Regions from separate parts of the Streptomyces azureus genome, predicted to be linked through region 1. Evidence: riboswitches for the same ligand, from Rfam matches in the RefSeq annotation. Region 1 holds a riboswitch; each other region holds the start of a gene.
What was found. A riboswitch is a leader RNA that binds a small molecule or an ion and turns the genes downstream of it on or off. The one in region 1 is predicted to bind cobalamin.
Positions count from the first base shown of each region.

Region 2: linked by a shared signal. The riboswitch ahead of AOQ53_RS31040 (cobalamin biosynthesis protein) and the one ahead of AOQ53_RS33275 (ABC transporter substrate-binding protein) in region 1 are both predicted to bind cobalamin.
Region 3: linked by a shared signal. The riboswitch ahead of AOQ53_RS25980 (energy-coupling factor ABC transporter permease) and the one ahead of AOQ53_RS33275 (ABC transporter substrate-binding protein) in region 1 are both predicted to bind cobalamin.
Region 4: linked by a shared signal. The riboswitch ahead of AOQ53_RS09520 (ribonucleoside-diphosphate reductase subunit alpha) and the one ahead of AOQ53_RS33275 (ABC transporter substrate-binding protein) in region 1 are both predicted to bind cobalamin.

Region 1 covers NZ_DF968404.1:13,938-17,123, forward strand. Annotated here, with positions in the region: gene AOQ53_RS33265 (APC family permease) at 1-487, opposite strand, end outside; gene AOQ53_RS33270 (CoA-binding protein) at 663-1,070, opposite strand; cobalamin riboswitch at 1,178-1,338, shown strand; gene AOQ53_RS33275 (ABC transporter substrate-binding protein) at 1,422-2,438, shown strand; partial or broken gene AOQ53_RS33280 (FecCD family ABC transporter permease) at 2,435-3,186, shown strand, end outside.
Region 2 covers NZ_DF968379.1:2,746-5,931, reverse strand. Annotated here, with positions in the region: gene AOQ53_RS31045 (cobyric acid synthase) at 1-466, opposite strand, end outside; gene AOQ53_RS31040 (cobalamin biosynthesis protein) at 463-1,404, opposite strand; cobalamin riboswitch at 1,506-1,644, opposite strand; gene AOQ53_RS31035 (hypothetical protein) at 1,775-1,996, opposite strand; gene AOQ53_RS31030 (inorganic phosphate transporter) at 2,031-3,186, opposite strand, start outside.
Region 3 covers NZ_DF968341.1:14,180-17,365, forward strand. Annotated here, with positions in the region: gene AOQ53_RS25975 (serine/threonine-protein kinase) at 1-1,144, shown strand, start outside; cobalamin riboswitch at 1,235-1,595, shown strand; gene AOQ53_RS25980 (energy-coupling factor ABC transporter permease) at 1,626-2,327, shown strand; gene AOQ53_RS25985 (energy-coupling factor ABC transporter substrate-binding protein) at 2,324-2,692, shown strand; gene cbiQ (cobalt ECF transporter T component CbiQ) at 2,698-3,186, shown strand, end outside.
Region 4 covers NZ_DF968231.1:17,665-20,850, reverse strand. Annotated here, with positions in the region: gene mctP (monocarboxylate uptake permease MctP) at 1-995, shown strand, start outside; gene AOQ53_RS09525 (GNAT family N-acetyltransferase) at 1,068-1,574, shown strand; cobalamin riboswitch at 1,627-1,755, shown strand; gene AOQ53_RS09520 (ribonucleoside-diphosphate reductase subunit alpha) at 1,879-3,186, shown strand, end outside.

The DNA.
Region 1 (3,186 bases):
GGAAGTTGACCGCGACGAAAACGGCCATCAGGAAGACCGCGACGATGAGACCGCTGGTCGTCAGGGTGCTGTCCTTCTGGTGCAGGAAGCCCTTCGCGAAGTCCCAGTGGCCGGCGTAGCCGATCATGGCCTCGACCTCGATCGGGGCCACGGTTGCCGCCTGCAGCCAGGCGAACCAGCCGAACGACATGCCGGCCAGGCCGCCGAACGCGTAGTGCGGATAACGGGCCGTGCCGCCCGCCACCGGGAACATGCCGCCGAGCTCGGCGTGCACCAGCGCGAGGAGGACGATGGCGACGGCGCCGATCACCCACGAGATGATCGCGGCCGGACCGGCCATCATGACGGCGTTCTTGGCGCCGTAGAGCCAGCCGGAGCCGATGATGGAACCGACGGAGGCCCACATCAGCCCGATGAGCCCGACGTCCCGGCGTAGTCCGCCCGGACTCCCCTTCACCCCCGGTACCGCATGGTCGACACTTACCATATTCTTAGGGGCCTCTCATAAAATGAACAGAGCGTTCGGCGTGCAAGAGGCCGTCAGGCTAGAAATCAATTGTCGACCGGCAGAAGACTGTTGCCGTGCATTTGACCGGACGCGGGGATTTCCTGGAGAAAGCTTCAGGAAACCTGTACGGGGAAATCAGGGAGCCGTTAAGGTCTCAGCCCAGTCGCGGGATCTCGATCGCCGGGCAGCGGTCCATCACCATCTCCAGGCCCGCGGCGCGGGTCCGGTCGTACGCCGCCTCGTCGATGACGCCGAGCTGGAACCACACCGCCTTCGCGCCCTTGGCGACCGCCTCGTCCGCGACGGCTCCGGCGAGATCGCTGTTCACGAACACGTCCACGACGTCCACGTCGAAGGGGATGTCCGCCAGACTGGCGTACCCCTGCTCGCCGTGCACCGTCTCCGCCTTGGGGTGCACGGGCACGACGCGCTTGCCGTAGCGCTGGAGCACGGCGGCGACGCCGTACGCCGCGCGCTGCCGGTTCGACGACAGGCCCACCACGGCCCAGGTGTCGCCGAGCTCGGTGAGGATCCTGCGGACCGTTGCCTCGTCGCCGTACACCGGCGGCCTCCTCGAAAGTCACGGAAGAACTGCTGTCGAACTGCTGTCTCCTCAACGGCGCGGGGTGCGCGGTGATTCCCCCGCACCCTCCGTGATAGCTTGCCGAGGCCAGTCGAACCCATGTACGTGGGTCAGGGAATCCGGTGCGAATCCGGAACTGACGCGCAGCGGTGAGGGGGACGGGCGGGGCCTCGGCCACTGGACGGCGTGTGTGACGTCCGGGAAGGCGCCCCGTACCGGACGAACCCGAGTCCGAAGACCTGCTGGCGGCCCCCGCGGCGGTCCGCGGCGGGGGAGCAGCGTACGACCGGGCTCCGCGATCGAGCCCTCGACGACTGAGGACTGGTTTCCGTGCCCCTCGCCCGACCTGCCCGTGCCGCCGTCCTGCTCGCGGCCGGCTCCCTGCTCCTGACCGGCTGCGGCGACTCGAAGGCCACCACCACGAAGGCCGCCGTCACCCTCGACAACTGCGGCCACGAGGTGCGCGTCGAGGCCGCGCCGCAACACGCCGTCTCCCTCAACCAGGGCACCACCGAGATCCTGCTCTCCCTCGGCCTCGCCGACCGCCTCGCGGGCACGGCCACCTGGACCGACCCGGTCATGAAGGGGCTGGCGAAGGCCAACGCGAAGGTGCCGCGCATTGCCGAGAACAACCCGTCGTTCGAACGGGTCCTGGACGCCGACCCCGACTTCGTCGCCGCCTCCTTCGTCTCCACCCTCGGCAAGGGCGGCGTCGCCACCCGCGAGCAGTTCGAGAAGCTCGGCGTGCCCACGTACGTCTCCCCGTCGGACTGCGCGGGCAAGGACAACTCCGGGGGCGGTGACGGCGCGCGCGCCAAGGCACTGGACATCGACACCGTCTACGGCGAAGTACGCGACCTGGCGACCGTGTTCGGGGTGAAGGAACGGGGCGACAAGCTCGTGGCCTCCCTCCAGCGGCGCATGGCGAAGGCCACGCGGGGCATCGACGCCTCCGACGTCACCCTCCTGTACTGGTTCGCCAACTCCGAGTCGCCCTACATGGCGGGCTGTTGCGGAGCGCCCGGCATCATCACCCGGTCCCTCGGCGCGAAGAACGTCTTCGACGACACGCACGAGGAGTGGCCGCAGATCAACTGGGAGACGGTCGCCGAACGCGACCCCGACGTCCTCGTCATCGGCGACCTGACCCGCAAGTCGCAGACCGCCGAGTCGGCAGCGAAGAAGATCGCCTTCCTGGAGTCCAACCCGGTCACCAGGAACATGGAAGCGGTCAAGCACAAGCGGTACGTCCTGCTGAGCGGGCAGGCCATGAACCCGACCATCCGCACGGTCGAGGGCGTGGAGAAGGTCGCCGACGGACTGCGCGAGTTCGGGCTCGTGAGGTGACGTTCCGCGGACCCGCGCTCGGTGTCGCGGGCGCCTTGCTGCTGGTGGTCTCCCTGGCCCTGGCGATCACCGTCGGCCCGGCCGACATCCGGGTCGCGGACGTCTGGTCCGTCGTCGCGGCCCACCTCGGGCTCGGCAGCTCGGACCTGACGCCGATCCGCGACGGGATCGTCTGGCAGCTGCGGCTGCCGCGCACCCTGCTCGCGGCCTTGTGCGGGGCCGGACTGGCCGTGTGCGGGGCGGTGATGCAGTCGCTGCTGCGCAATCCGCTCGCCGACCCGTTCGTGCTCGGGGTGTCCTCCGGCGCCTCCACCGGCGCGGTCGTGGTCGTCGTCCTGGGCGTGGGTGGCGGTGCCGTCTCGGTGTCCACGGGCGCGTTCCTCGGCGCCCTGGTGTCCTTCGCGCTGGTGCTGCTGCTCAGCCACACCCTCGGCGGCACCACCGACCGGGTCGTCCTCGCGGGCGTCGCCGCCATGCAGCTCTTCTCCGCGCTCACCTCCTTCATCGTGATGACCACCGCCGACGCCGAGACGACCCGCGGCGTGCTGTTCTGGCTCCTCGGCTCGCTCGGCGGTGCGGGCTGGACCGACGTGTGGCTGTGCCTGGCCGTCCTGGCCGTGACGCTGGTGATGTGCCTGTCGTATGCCCGTACCCTCGACGCCTTCTCCTTCGGGCAGGACGCGGCTGCCGCGCTCGGGGTGTCCGTGGCCCGCACCCGCCTGGTGCTCTTGTGCGTCACGGCCCTGCT
Region 2 (3,186 bases), on a different contig from region 1:
GGGCGATCCCCATGTTGACGATGTCGGTCCGCCGCAGGTTGATCTCGGCGGGACTGCCCGCCCCCTCACAGATCACCGCGTCATACGTGCCCCGCAACTGCTCCAGGCAGTCCAGCACGGTCCCGAGCAGCTTCTGCTGCCGTCCGCCGTGGTACCCGCGGGCGCTGAGCTCCCCGACCGGCTTGCCCAGCAGCACGACCTGACTGCTGCGCTCGCCGCCGGGCTTGAGCAGCACCGGGTTCATCAGCGCGGTCGGCTCGACCCGGCAGGCCTGCGCCTGCATGGCCTGCGCCCGACCGATCTCGGCGCCTTCCTTCGTCACGAAGGAGTTGAGGGACATGTTCTGCGCCTTGAAGGGCGCGACCTTGACGCCCTGCCGCACCAGCCACCGGCAGATCCCGGCGGTCACGACGCTCTTGCCGGCGTCGGAGGTGGTACCGGCGACCAGAAGCCCACCGCCCGTCATGACGTACGCCCTTTCGCGATGCGGCGCGCGGCGACACAGACGCCGAGCGCGAGCCAGCCGACACGCCTGGACAGCCGTACGGCCCGTTCGATGTCCTGGGTGGCGACGCCGAGCCCCGCCCCGTTGAGCACCGGCCGGTGCTCGACGCGCCCGCCGTAAGACAAGGTCCCGCCCAGCCGCACCCCGAGCGCCCCCGCGAACGAGGCCTCCACGGGCCCGGCGTTGGGGCTCGGATGCTTGGCGGCATCGGCACGCCAGGCCCGCACGGCTCCCCGTGGGTCGTCCCCTGCCAGGGCCGCGAGTACGGCGGTCAGCCGGGCCCCCGGCCATCCGGCGAGATCGTCCAGCCGCGCGGAGGCCCACCCGTACCGCCGGTACCGGGCCGACTTGTGCCCGACCATGGCGTCGAGGGTGTTGACGGCCCGGAACCCGAGGAGCCCCGGCACACCGCCGACGGCCCCCCACACGAGCGCCCCCACGACCGCGTCGGAGGTGTTCTCGGCGACGGACTCGACCACGGCCCGGGCGATCCCGTCGGCGTCGAGCGCCTGCGGATCCCGCCCGCACAGATGCGGCAGCCGCGCCCGGGCCCCGTCGACGTCCCCCGCTTCCAGGGCACGCCCGATGGCCCGCGCCTCCCGTGCGAGCGAAGTCCCCCCGACCACGGCCCAGGTGGCGGCACCGGTCAGCGCGACGGAGGCGACGGCGGAGTCACGCACGGCACGCGCGGCGACGCCCCCGAGCGCGACGGCCCCTCCGGCGCACACCACGGTGTGCAGCGCGCCCCAGCCCCGGTGGTCCCGCCACAACACCCGTTCCACGGCGCCCGCGGCCCGCCCGAACACGGCGACCGGATGCCCCCGGCGAGGATCGCCGAGCAGCAGGTCACCGATCAGACCGGCGGCGGCGCCGTACGCGAAGACGCGACCGGCACCCATGGGCTCAGCCGGCCGCGGGGGCGGGCAGGGGTGGGGTACTGAACCTCGATCGGCAGCCGCGCATGGCGATATGTCCTCACTCAGGGTGTCCACGCCCTGGTTCGACTAGACCGGCGGTGAGAGTTCCTGGCTCCCGGGGATCGCTACCCCGGTGACAGTGGCGGGACCGCGCCGGACTTCCACCGGCTTCCTCTCCTGCCGCCGTTACTGGCCCCGGCAGTCCACCATGGCCGGGAACAGCCGTCAACTTGCCGTTGACCTGCGAGGGGAGACTGTGGAGAAGCCCACACCAGCCCCCTGCCACACGACGACCGGGCGGGACAGGACGAAGTCCTGTCCCGCCCGGCGGGAACCTCGTGAAGTCGGGCCGTCAGGCCACGATCAGATAGATCCCGTATCCCACAGCCGCCGCGCACGCCGCGAAGCAGGCGTACGCGCCGGTGACCGCGAGGCCCGCGGATCCGCCCTGGGCCACCGCCCGTTCGCGGCGGGACAGGCCGGTGATGCCGAGGGTGAACAGGCCCACCAGGGCCACGGTGACCACGAGGCTGACGCCGAAGACGGAGCCGAGGGCCGCCCAGTCGATCTTCATATCGGAGACTCTTCCTTGTTACCGGTCGGCGGGGTCAGACCGTGGTGGTCGTCGAGGGCGTCCGCTCGGCGGCGGCCTGGGCCGGGAACGACGGCACCGGGTCCTCCGTCGCCGTGCCGGTCGGCGGCGGCGTCACCGCGGCCATCGCCGTGGTCACCACACCGGCCGGCTCCGCCTCGTCGGTGTCGTTGACGTTGGTGTGGTCGACGACCTCACGCCGCGAGATCTTCCAGATCGCCGCGCTGGAGGCGACGAGGAAGACGGCCACCACCGCGGTACCCCAGCTGCCGAAGCCGGTGACGTACTCGGCGAGCGCGGCCACCAGGGCCGCCGCCGGCAGCGTCAGACCCCACGCGACGAACATCCGCGTCGCCGTCGACCAGCGGACGACGCCGCCCTTGCGGCCGAGGCCCGCGCCCATCACGGAGCCGGACACGGAGTGGGTCGTGGAGAGCGAGAAACCGAGGTGCGAGGAGGCCAGGATGACCGTCGCCGCGCTGGTCTGGGCGGCGAAGCCCTGCTGCGGCTGGAGGTCCGTCAGGCCCTTGCCCATGGTGCGGATGATGCGCCAGCCGCCGAGGTACGTGCCGAGCGCGATGGCGATACCCGCCGACAGGATGACCCACATGGGCGGGTCGGAGTCGGGGGCGACGGCGCCGCCGGCGACCAGGGCCAGGGTGATGACACCCATCGTCTTCTGGGCGTCGTTGGTGCCGTGGGCCAGGGAGACCAGGCCCGCGGAGGCGATCTGGCCGGCGCGGTAGCCCTTCTCGGAGGCCTTGCCGTCGGCCTTCTTGCCGAGGGAGTACGTCAGCCGCGTGGCGAGCAGTGCGGCGACGCCCGCGACCAGCGGGGCGGCGATCGCCGGGATCAGCACCTTGGTGACCAGGACGTCACCGTGTACCGCGCCGACGCCCGCCGAGGCGATCGTGGCGCCGATCAGGCCGCCCATCAGGGCGTGCGAGGAACTCGACGGCAGGCCGACCAGCCAGGTCAGCAGGTTCCAGAGGATCGCGCCGACCAGGGCGGCGAAGATGACCTCGGGACGGATGCCGGCCTCGTCGACGAGGCCCTTGGAGATCGTGTTTGCGACTTCCACGGACAGGAAGGCGCCGACCAGGTTGAGGACGGCGGACATGGCGACGGCGACCTTGGGCCTCATGGCACCCGTGGAGATGGTCGTGGCCATC
Region 3 (3,186 bases), on a different contig from region 1:
CGTGATGGAGCTGGTCGAGGGCGACAGCCTCGCCCGGGTGCTGTCCGTCTCCGGCGCGCTCCCGGCCGAGCGGGTGGCAGCGCTCGCCGCGCAGGCCGCCGCCGGACTCGCCGCCGCGCACCAGCAGGGCATCGTGCACCGGGACGTCAAACCCGCCAACCTCCTGCTGGACGCGGGCGGCACGCTGAAGATCGGCGACTTCGGCATCGCGCGCTTCCTCGACGACCCGGGCGCCGCGCTCACCGCCACCGGCCAGATCGTCGGCACCGGCCTCTACCTCGCGCCCGAACGGGCCCTGGGCCGGCCGGCGGGTCCCGCCTCCGACATGTACTCCCTGGGGTGCGTGCTCTACCAGCTCCTCAGCGGCCGCCCGCCGTTCCAGGCCGACACCGCCGTCGCACTCCTCCACCAGCACCTCGACAACGCCCCCGTACCGCCCCGCGAACTCGGTGTCACCGGTCTGCCGCCGGCCTTCGAGAGCTATCTCCTCGCCCTGCTCGCCAAACAGCCCGAGGACCGGCCCACGGCGCAACAGTCCGCCGAGTGGTTCGCCGGCGGCGCCTGGCGGGGGCTGCCCGAGCCGCTGCCGGAGGCGGCGTCCCCGATGCCGTCCTCCGGGCCGGGACCGTACGCGGCGGCCGGCACCGGCAACCCGGCCACGTACGCGCTGCCCACGGGGGCTCGCACCGCCCCGGGCGGGCGTTCACGTCGCGCCGCGCCCCGCAACGGCCTCGGCAACCACCGGAGACTGGCCGCGACGGTGGCCGCGGCGGCGCTCTTCCTCGCCGCGATGCTCACCGGCATGATGTGGTTCTCGCCCGACAAGACCGCGACGGAGGGCACGGAACCCGACGCGTCCCCGTCCGCGAGCAGCCCGGCCGCCACCTCGTCCCCCGATTCCGCCGAGCCCCTCTCCTCCGCCCCGGCTGCCGCCACGACTCCCACCGCCGGCACCGTGGCCGATGTCACCCCCTCCCCCGCGACACCCGACACTCCCCCTCCCGCCGAACCGACGCCCGGCCTCGCGAGCCCGACGCAGGAGACGAGCAGCGGCCCACCGGAGAAAGCGGACAAGCCCAAGCAGGAACAGCCTCCGCGGTCCTGGGAGAACGGGGAGGACGATGACGACGAGGGCGACGACTGAGCCCTCCTGCGCCGGTGTGCGAGCGGTCGCCCCTTCACGCGCCCCCTCGCGCGCCCCCTCGGCTGGCTTGTCATGGCCCTTATCTCGGCATTACTGTCACCACGCCTTGGTGAACGGGAAATCCGGTGTGATGCCGGTGCGGCCCTCGCCACTGTGATCGGGAAGTCCGGCTCCGGCCCTCGCGGGCAGCCACTGGGTCCTAGGGCCCTGGCGCCACATTCCCGTCTGCCGCGCGACGCCTGGCACGCGCGCTCGCCGCGTTGCCGAATCGCCCACGTGGCTCCGCCACGAGGACGCTCCGGCGCCTTGCGATCGCTCGCGCCAGACGCCGCGCGGCCCGCCCTTCGGGCGGACGACGGGAATGTGACGCCAGGGCCCAGGGACCCGGGAAGGCGGAGTACGGGCGGTGGGACCCGTGAGCCAGGAGACCGGCCAAGGCGCGTCAACCATCCACGAGGTGCTGGAGAGGGTCTGCTGAGCCATGCACATTGCCGAGGGTTTCCTGCCTCCGGCGCACGCGGTCGCCTGGGGTGTCACGTCTGCGCCGTTCGTCGTCCACGGAGTCCGGTCGCTCACCCGTGAGGTGCGCGAGCACCCCGAGAGCACCCTGCTCCTCGGCGCCTCCGGCGCCTTCACGTTCGTCCTGTCCGCCCTGAAACTGCCGTCCGTCACCGGCAGCTGCTCCCACCCCACCGGCACGGGCCTGGGAGCCATCCTGTTCCGGCCGCCCGTCATGGCGGTGCTGGGCACGATCACCCTCCTCTTCCAGGCACTGCTGCTCGCGCACGGCGGTCTCACCACGCTCGGCGCCAACGTCTTCTCCATGGCGATCGTCGGGCCGTGGGCGGGATACGCGGTGTACCGGCTGCTGCGGCGGTACGACGTGCCGCTGATGGTCGCCGTGTTCTTCGCGGCGTTCGTCGCCGACCTGTCCACCTACTGCGTCACCAGCGTGCAGCTGGCGCTCGCGTTCCCCGACCCGGGCAGCGGGTTCCTGGGCGCGCTCGGCAAGTTCGGCTCCATCTTCGCCGTCACCCAGATCCCGCTGGCGGTGAGCGAGGGACTGCTGACGGTGCTCGTGATGCGGCTGCTGGTGCAGTCCAGCAAGGGCGAACTGACCCGGCTGGGTGTGCTCATCGCCGATAAGCAGTCCCGCAGCGAGACCGAGGCGGTGGCCCGGTGAGCAGGAACACGAAGATCAACGTCCTGCTGCTGCTCGCCGTGGCCGCGCTCGCCGTACTGCCGCTCGCGCTGGGCCTCGGCGACCACAAGGAGGAGCCGTTCACGGGCGCCGACGGCGAGGCGGAGACGGCGATCACCGAGATCGAGCCGGACTACGAGCCCTGGTTCTCGCCCCTGTACGAGCCGCCGTCCGGTGAGATCGAGTCGGCGCTGTTCTCCCTCCAGGCGGCCCTGGGCGCCGGTTTCCTCGCCTACTACTTCGGCCTGCGCCGGGGCCGGCGGCAGGGTGAGCAGCGGACGCGGGAGCGGGACTCCGGGAGCCCGGCGGCCGACGCCGCCGAGGAGTCCACGGCCGAAAGGGCCTGAGCCGCGTGCTGCCGATCGACGCGGCGGCGCACAGCAGTCGCTGGCGCCGCCGCCATCCCGTGGACAAGGCCGTGCTCGGGCTGGGTCTGACCCTCCTGGCGATCTCGCTGCCGCCCTGGCCGGGCGCGGCTCTGGTGCTGCTGACCGCCCTGGTGGTGCTGCTGGGTCCGGCGGGCGTGCCCTGGCGCCGGCTGTGGCGGGCCTACCGGGTGCCGTTGGGTTTCTGTGTGACGGGCGCGTTGACGCTGCTCGTGCAGGTCGGCGGGCCGGAGGGCTTCGTCTCCCCCGCCGGTGACGGGCCGCTGCGGGCCGGGGAGTTGCTGCTGCGCACTTCGGCGGCGTCCCTGGGGGTGCTGCTGTTCGCGTTCACCACGCCCATGTCCGACCTGCTGCCGCGTCTGGTACGGGCCGGGGTGCCCGCGCCGGTCGTCGACGTCGCGCTCGTGACGTACCGCATGAGCTTCCTGCTGCTGGACTCCGTGCGCCGGGTCCGT
Region 4 (3,186 bases), on a different contig from region 1:
CGATCATCTACATCCCGATCAAGCTGGGCGGCTTCGACGAGATCTTCGCCAAGGCCGGCGAGGCGTACGGTCAGACCAACCCGGCGACGGGCGCGCCGCGCGGTGCGCTGGTCCCGGCGGAGGCGGGGCAGTGGACGTACGCCACGCTGGCGCTGGGCTCCGCGCTCGCGCTCTTCATGTACCCGCACTCGATCACGGCGACGCTGTCCTCCAAGAGCCGTGAGGTGATCCGCCGCAACACCACGATCCTGCCGCTGTACTCGCTGATGCTGGGCCTGCTCGCGCTGCTCGGCTTCATGGCGATCGCCGCCGGGATCAAGGTGCAGAACGGGCAGCTGGCGATCCCGCAGCTGTTCGAGACCATGTTCCCGGACTGGTTCGCGGGCGTGGCCTTCGCGGCGATCGGTATCGGGGCCCTGGTCCCGGCGGCCATCATGTCCATCGCGGCCGCGAACCTCTTCACCCGCAACATCTACAAGGACTTCATCAAGCCCGACGCCACACCCGCCCAGGAGACCAAGGTCTCGAAGCTGGTCTCCCTGCTGGTGAAGGTGGGCGCACTGGCCTTCGTCCTCACCATGGACAAGACGGTCGCCATCAACTTCCAGCTGCTCGGCGGCATCTGGATCCTCCAGACCTTCCCGGCCCTGGTCGGCGGCCTGTTCACCCGCTGGTTCCACCGCTGGGCGCTGCTCGCGGGCTGGGCGGTCGGCATGGTCTACGGCACGGTCGCGGCGTACGGCGTCGCCTCCCCGACCCAGAAGCACTTCGGCGGCTCGTCGAAGGAGATCCCGGGCATCGGCGAGATCGGCTACATCGGCCTCACGGCGTTCGTCCTGAACGTCGTCGTCACCGTCGTCCTGACCTTCGTCCTCAGGGCCCTGAAGGCCCCCGACGGCATCGACGAGACCAAGCCGGAGGACTACACGGCCGACGCGGGCGACCCCGGGGTCCAGGTGGAGCTTCCGCCGGCGACGGCGGGCACCTCGCACTGAGTCGTAGGTGACAACGGGCCGTCGGTGAGAAACCGGCGGCCCGCTGTCATACCCGTCCCGCACACTCGGACCATGGACATCCTCATCCGGCGAGTGAAGCCCACCGAATACGACGCCCTCGGCGAGATCACCGCCCAGGCCTATCTGAAGGACGGCCTCCTCGACTTCGGTGAGAGCGACTGGTACCTCGGCGAACTCAAGGACGTGGCCAAGCGGGCCGCCGCCGCGGACGTCCTGGTGGCCACCCGGGGCGAACACCTCCTCGGTGGCGTCACCTTCGTCCCCGCCGGCGGTCCCATGGCCGACATCGCCCTGCACTCAGAGGCCGAGATACGGATGCTCGCCGTCGCCCACGAAGCCCGCGGCCGCGGCGCCGGAGAGGCCCTCGTCCGCGCCTGCGTCGACCGCGCCCGTGCGACGGACGGCTGCGTCCGCGTCGTCCTGTCGACGCAGCGCACCATGCACGCCGCCCACCGCATCTACGAACGCCTCGGCTTCGTCCGTGTCCCGGAGCGCGACTGGAACCCGATTCCGGAGCTCGACGACATCACTCTCCTCACCTACGAGTTGACGCTGTGAAACCGACGCGACACTACATCTAGGGGTGCTTTCTCCACCCGGCACAAGATGTATGCTCGTGCTCGCTGTCGCCGCAGGGGAATCCGGTGTGAATCCGGAACTGTCCCGCAACGGTGTACCCATGCCTCTTCATGCGTGTATGGGAGTCAGTCCGAGGACCTGCCGACAGCGCGCCCGGCCGTCCGGCCGGTGTGCCTGACGTCCGGGCCTCGTGGAATGGGCCGGTGGACGCGACGCCGCGTGCGCTCGTGTGCTGCCCGCTGCCCTGCGCGAGGCCCCCGTGCCGAGCGAGGGAGAGCCCCACGTGACCATCGCGCCAGCCGATCCGGTCTCAGCCGCCGAAAAAGAGCCCGACGGTCCCGGTGCCGCGCTGCTGCGGACCCTGACCGAGCTGACCGCCGACCTCCCCGACGCCGACCCCGGCCGGGTCGCCGCCGCCGCGCTGCGGGGCCGGTCCGCGCGGGCCGACGAGTCGGAGCTGCGCGAGCTGGCGACGGAGGCGGCCGCCGGCCTCATCTCCGAGGATCCCGCCTACTCCCGGCTGGCCGCGCGCCTGCTGACGATCGGCATCCGCGCCGAGGCCGCCTCGCAGGGCGTCACGTGCTTCACCGAGTCCGTCGCGGTCGGGCACCGGGAGGGCCTCATCGCCGACCGGACCGCCGAGTTCGTGCGCCTCCACGCCGCCCGTCTCGACGCCCTGATCGACACGGCCGCCGACGACCGCTTCGGCTACTTCGGCCTGCGTACGCTCCACAGCCGCTACCTGCTCCGGCATCCGCTCACCCGCAAGGTCATCGAGACACCCCAGCACTTCATGCTGCGGGTGGCCGCCGGTCTCGCCGAGGACGACACCTCCCGGGCCGTCGACGAGGTCGCCGCGCTCTACGGGCTGATGAGCCGGCTCGACTACCTCCCCTCCTCCCCCACCCTCTTCAACTCCGGCACGCGGCACCCCCAGATGTCGTCCTGCTACCTGCTCGACTCCCCCAAGGACGAGCTGGACTCGATCTACGACCGGTACCACCAGGTGGCGCGGCTGTCGAAGCACGCCGGCGGCATCGGCATCGCGTACTCCCGTGTCCGTGCGCGCGGTTCGCTGATCCGCGGCACCAACGGCCACTCCAACGGCATCGTCCCGTTCCTGAAGACCCTCGACGCCTCGGTCGCCGCCGTGAACCAGGGCGGCCGCCGCAAGGGCGCCGCCGCGGTCTACCTGGAGACCTGGCACTCCGACATCGAGGAGTTCCTGGAGCTGCGGGACAACACCGGCGAGGACGCCCGCCGTACGCACAACCTGAACCTCGCGCACTGGGTGCCCGACGAGTTCATGCGGCGGGTGAACGCCGACGCTCAGTGGTCGCTGTTCTCCCCCTCGGACGTGCCCGAGCTGGTCGATCTGTGGGGCGAGGAGTTCGACGCCGCGTACCGGGCGGCCGAGGCGAAGGGTCTCGCGAAGAAGACCCTGCCGGCCCGCGAGCTGTACGGCCGCATGATGCGCACCCTCGCGCAGACCGGCAACGGCTGGATGACCTTCAAGGACGCCGCCAACCGCACCGCCAACCAGACCGCCGAGCCGGGCCACGTCGTCCACTCCTCCAACCTCTGCACGGAG